DNA from 2 places in the Mesorhizobium sp. 2RAF45 genome. Region 1 is predicted to be linked to the other one. Evidence: predicted binding sites of a transcription regulator. Region 1 holds the regulator's gene; the other holds the start of a gene.
What was found. The regulator PhoB, encoded in region 1, activates phosphate uptake and scavenging genes when phosphate is short. The targets are predictions, from matches to a motif close to TGTCATNNANCTGTCAT.
Positions count from the first base shown of each region.

Region 2: the regulator PhoB is predicted to act here: its motif matches at 2,189-2,205, upstream of AB4Z43_RS06740 (acid phosphatase).

Region 1 covers NZ_JBFRGG010000012.1:112,910-115,888, forward strand. Annotated here, with positions in the region: gene pstB (phosphate ABC transporter ATP-binding protein PstB) at 1-605, shown strand, start outside; gene phoU (phosphate signaling complex protein PhoU) at 631-1,338, shown strand; gene phoB (phosphate regulon transcriptional regulator PhoB) at 1,358-2,047, shown strand; gene AB4Z43_RS25795 (ROK family protein) at 2,060-2,979, opposite strand, start outside.
Region 2 covers NZ_JBFRGG010000002.1:380,577-383,555, forward strand. Annotated here, with positions in the region: gene AB4Z43_RS06735 (alpha-hydroxy acid oxidase) at 130-1,275, opposite strand; gene AB4Z43_RS06740 (acid phosphatase) at 1,449-2,144, opposite strand; gene AB4Z43_RS06745 (cytochrome c1) at 2,271-2,979, opposite strand, start outside.

The DNA of each region.
Region 1 (2,979 bases):
ACCGCATCTACGAGCTTTATCCCAAGCAGACCGCGGAGGGCCAGGTGCTGCTCGACGGCCAGAACATCCTCGACCGTTCGCAGGATCTCAACCTGCTGCGCACCAAGATCGGCATGGTGTTCCAGAAGCCGACGCCGTTCCCGATGTCGATCTACGAGAACATCGCTTTCGGCGTCAGGCTCTACGAGAAGATCAGCAAGGCCGAGATGGACGGCCGTGTCGAGCAGGCGCTCAAGCGCGCGGCGCTGTGGACCGAGGTCAAGGATAAGCTCAATGCCAGCGGCCTCAGCCTGTCGGGCGGCCAGCAGCAGCGGCTGTGCATCGCCCGCACCGTGGCGGTGAAGCCGGAGGTGATCCTGCTCGACGAGCCGGCCTCGGCGCTTGACCCGCTGTCGACCGCCAAGATTGAGGAGCTGATCGACGAGCTGCAGGCCGACTACACGATCGTCATCGTCACCCACAACATGCAGCAGGCGGCGCGCGTCTCGAAGCAGACCGCCTTCATGTATCTGGGCGAACTGGTCGAGTTCGACCGCACCGAGAAGATCTTCACGTCGCCTCGCGAGAAGCGCACGCAAGACTACATCACCGGCCGCTTCGGCTGATCGCACGCATACGAGGACCAGGATCATGGCCGAACACACAGTCGCAGCCTTCGACGAGGATCTCGGACAGATCAGCAGGCTGATCAGCGACATGGGCGATCTCGCCGGCTCGATGGTCGGCGGCGCCACCAAGGCACTGCTGAACTCCGACAATGCTCTCGCTCAGCGCGTCGTCTCCGACGACGCCATCATGGATGCGCGCCAGCGCGAACTCGACGACCGCGCCATCACGCTGATCGCCAAGCGCCAGCCGATGGCCGACGACCTGCGCCATGTCGTCGGCTCGATCCGCATGGCCGGCGACCTCGAACGCATTGGCGACCTTGCCAAGAACATCGCCAAGCGCGTCGGCACTGTCGGCCTCAGCGCCACGCCGCGCGACCTGTCGCATTCCATCGACGCCATGGCGCAGCTGGTGTTGATCCAGGTGCAGGGTGTGATCGAGGAGTATGCGGCGCGCGATGCCGCGGCACTGGCGATGCTGCGCGCCGACGACGAGCGCATCGACGTCAAATACACCTCCGTCTTCCGCGAATTGCTGACCTATATGATGGAAGACCCGCGCAACATCACGGCTTGCACGCATCTGTTGTTTTGCGCCAAGAATCTCGAACGCATCGGCGACCATGTGACCAACATCGCCGAGAATGCGTACTATGTCCTGACCGGCACGCAACTGCCCGCCAACCGTCCAAAACAGGACGAGACGGCGATGTCGGCGCCGGCGGCCTGAGCGCAGGGGTAATCAATCGATGATCGCACCACGCATCATGGTGGTGGAGGACGAGGAGCCGCTCGGCGTGCTCCTCCGCTACAATCTGGAATCGGAGGGTTACCAGGTCGAGGTGGTGACCCGCGGCGACGAAGCCGAAATCCGCCTGCAGGAGAACGTGCCCGACCTCCTTGTGCTCGACTGGATGGTGCCGGCGGTGTCCGGCATCGAACTCTGCCGGCGCCTGCGAATGCGGCCCGAGACCGAGCGGCTGCCGATCATCATGCTGACCGCCCGGGGCGAGGAAAGCGACCGTGTACGTGGGCTCTCCACCGGCGCCGACGACTATCTGGTCAAGCCGTTCTCGACGCCGGAATTCATGGCCCGCGTCAAGGCGCTGCTGCGCCGCGCCAAGCCGGAAGTGCTGTCCAGCGTGCTCAAGGTCGGCGATATCGTGCTCGACCGTGAATCGCACCGGGTCTACCGCAAGAAGAGCGAGATCCGGCTCGGGCCGACCGAATTCCGCCTGCTCGAATTCATGATGCGGCACCCCGGGCGCGTGTTCTCGCGCAGCCAACTGCTCGACAATGTCTGGGGCGAGACGATCTACATCGACGAGCGCACCGTGGACGTGCATGTCGGCCGGTTGCGCAAGGCGGTCAACAATGGCCGCATGCCGGATGTCATCCGCACCATCCGTGGGGCGGGCTACGCGATCCGCGAGGATTGAGCACAACCTGACTCAGGCGACGTTTTTCTTCGCGGCAGGGCCTGCTTTCGTTTGCACGCCGGGCGCGAAAATCTCCTGGTCGACGAAGGTCAGCGCGCGCATGGCACAGCCTTCGCGGATCAGCGGCAGTTCGTTCGGCTCGGTGTCGAAGGAGATCGATTTCGAGTGCTGGCCGCCGGCGGTCTGGGCGATGGCCTCGCGCAATGCCGGCTCGATCAGGTCGAAGGCAGCGGCGCTGACGCCGACCATGGCGACGGGCGCGGGATCGATCAGCGCAAACAGGCTGCCGAGGCCGTAGCCGAGTGCCTCCCCGGCCCTGCGGTAGGCTTCGCGCTCGGGCCCGTCCCGTTCCCGTGCCGTCGCGGCCAGCGCCCGCATCTGCGCGTCGCTGACATCGGCCACCGGCTCGGTGTCCTCGCCGAGCTGCCTGGCGTTGCGCCAGATGGCGTAATTGCCGGCATAGGCCTCGACACAGCCGCGCCGCCCGCAGCGGCAGAGCGCGCCGCCCGGCCGGTGGATCATGTGGCCGAATTCGCCGCCTGAGGAATGGGTGCCAGTGAACAACTCGCCCTTCAGCACCAGCCCCATGCCGATGCCGTGCGAAAGCAGGATGGCGATGAAGTCGTCACGGTAGCGCTCGGGATCGCGCCAGCGCAGCGCCACCGCCATCATGTTGCAGTCGTTTTCCATGGTGGCGGGGATACCGAACTCGGCTTCGAGTATGTCTGCGAAGGCGATGTCGGTCTGCGGTGTGATCGGCGACCACAGCATCGCCCGGGCCTCGGTGTCGGTGATGCCCTGGATCGCCAGCGCGATGCGGGCGACGCTGCGTACGTCGATGTCGGGATCGTCGAGGCGCCGCCGCACTATGGCCACGCACTCGCCGATCAGCGCCTCGCGCGACATGGTCAGCGTGTCCAGCCGGCGCTGTT
Region 2 (2,979 bases), on a different contig from region 1:
GTGCGGGAGGCAGATCGTAGCCCGCCGCGACCGACAACGGCTAGCGCGATGTGGCGGCCGAGACAAGCGCGTCCGGCAAAGGATTGGCCTGGACCGGCGCAGTGACCGTCCGCGCCGATGCTCTCCTGGTCACCGGAAGCGCAGGTTCTCGCGCGACAATTGTCCGATCGAACTGCAGCCCATCAGCTTCATGCCGCGTTCGATCTCGACCCGCATCTGTTCAAGCGCCCGTTCGACACCCGGCTGGCCGGCCGCCGCCAGCGGAAACAGATAGTAACGGCCGATGCCAACCGCCTTGGCGCCGAGCGACAGCGCCTTCAGCACATGCGTGCCGCGCTGCACGCCGCCATCCATGATGACGTCGATCCGGTCGCCGACGGCATCGACGATCTCGGCCAACTGGTCGAATGCCGCCCGCGAGCCATCCAGCTGCCGGCCGCCATGATTGGAAAGCACAATGCCGCTGCAGCCGATCTCGACGGCGCGTTTGGCGTCCTCGACCGACATGACGCCCTTGAGGCAGAACGGCCCCGACCACTGCCTGACCATCTCGGCGACATCGTCCCAGGTCATCGACGGGTCGAGCATTTCGGTGAAATAGCGGCTGATCGACATCGTGCCGCCGCCCATGTCGACATGCTCGTCGAGCTGCGGCAGCTTGAACCCCTCATGGGTGAAATAATTGATCGCCCAGGCCGGCTTGAGCGCGAACTGCGCCATCCCCGCGAGGTTGAGCTTGAAGGGAATGGCAAAGCCGGTGCGCTTGTCGCGCTCGCGATTGCCCCCGGTGATGCTGTCGACGGTCAGCATCATCACCTCGACGCCAACTTGCTTCGCCCGCTGCATCATCGCCCGGTTGAGGCCGCGATCCCGGTGGAAATAGAACTGGTAGACCTGCGGACTGGCGCTGATCCCGCGCGCTTCCTCGAGGCTGACGGTGCCAAGCGAAGAAACACCGAACATGGTGCCGTATTTGGCGGCGGCCTTGGCCACCGCGCGCTCGCCCTGATGGTGGAACAGTCGCTGCAGGGCGGTCGGCGAGCAATAGAACGGCATCGCCAGCTTCTGCCCCATCACCGTCACCGACATGTCGATCTCGCCCACCCCGCGCAGCACGTTGCGAACGAGGTCGCAGGTCTCGAAGCTTTCGGTGTTGCGGCGATAGGTGACCTCATCGTCGGCCGCGCCATCGATGTAGTCGAAGATCGGGCCCGGCAGCCTTCGCTGCGCCATGCGGCGGAAATCGGAAAAGTTATGACAGTCGTTGAGTCGCATCATCGATTTCCAAGGCCGTGGCGGGCCAACATTCGCCGCCTTTCGATGCCTCGAATATCAATCCGATGCAGCCCTGCCAACGGACTAATTGCTGAACTGCCGCCGAGCATGGCCGTGAGAAGAAAAGGGGCGCCTGAAGCGCCCCTCGCATCGAAGCCGACTGCTGACGAAGATTACATGCCGAGATCGGAACGAAGCTCTGCCCTGGCCACTTCATATTCGGCCTTGAAGTCGTCGCGGTTGAGCAGGACCGCGGCAATGACGCTGCCGGAAATCTTGCCCATTTCTACGTCGGACGCATAGTGGATACCGCCAACCTCACGGTTGTGGGCGTATTCGGCCGCGCGCGCCATGATCCCGGCGCGCTTCTCCGGAACCATGTCGGCCAGGATGATGCCCATCATGGTGCCGACGGTGGCGTGGCCGGACGGCCACGAGCCGGAGCTCGACAGCTTGACCGCCGGCTTGACGAGATCGCTGAGCTGATGCGGACGCGGCCGCTTCCAGACATCCTTGGCCGGATCGACGACAGCGCCTTCGGTCTCGACCACGCGATCGAAGAAGGCGCTGAATTTCGGCAGCTTCTCCTTGTTGAAATTCGGCCCCATCACATTGGCGAAGCGCCAGACATTCTCCTCGGAGTCGGCAACGGCGCTGGCTGCCATCTCGGGCGTGCGCGTCACCTGCAGCGTCAGCACCTCGCCGAGTTCGGCCTTGGTCTGCGCCGAATCGTTTGCCGGTGGCGGCGGCAGGATCATCGTTAAGTCGATGTCTTTGTTCGTGACGAAGGGTTTTGCGTCTTCGGCCCGGGCGGCCGAGCCGATGACCAGCAACAGCAGACCGGCGGTCAGCGATGCGAATTTCTTCATGGGTGCGATCCTTTGTTGGGAATGGCGCAGGATCGCCGTTGGCGGTGACGGCCATGTGACACAACCTGTCGCCGGAAATGCAAAAAGGCGCCTTTCGGCGCCTTTCTTGGTCGTTGGTTGCGCGGCTTAGTGGGCCACGCCTTCCCACACCTTGCGCTTGGTCAGGTAGACCAGCGCGCCGAAGAGCAGCAGGAACACCAGCACGCGGAAGCCCGTCTTCTTGCGGTCTTCCATGTGCGGCTCGGCGGCCCAGGTCAGGAAGGCAGCCACGTCGCGCGAATACTGGTCGACGGTCTGCGGCGAGCCGTCGTCATAGGTCACCTGGCCGTCGGAGAGCGGCTTGGGCATCTTCAGCGACACACCCGACATGAAGTACGGGTTGTAGTGCGTGCCCTCGGGAATGACCATTCCGGCCGGCGGCGTCTGGTCGTAGCCGGTCAGCAGCGAATGGATGTAGTCGGGCCCGCCCGCGTCATACTGGGTGAAGATATCGAAGACGAACTGCGGAAAGCCACGCTCGACGCCGCGCGCCTTGGCCAGCAGCGACATGTCGGGCGGGGCGGCGCCACCATTGGAGGCAGCCGCGGCTTCCTCATTGGCGAACGGCGCCGGGAAATGGTCGGACGGCTTGCCGGGACGGTCGAACATGTCGCCGGCGTCGTTGGGGCCGTCATGGATGGTGTATTCGGCGGCCAGCGTCTTGATCTGGGCGTCGTTGTAGCCGAGGTCCGACAGCGTGCGGAACGCCACCAGGTTCATCGAATGGCAGGCCGAGCAGACTTCCTTGTAGACCTTCAGACCGCGCTGCAGCTGCGCCTTGTCATAGGTGCCGAAC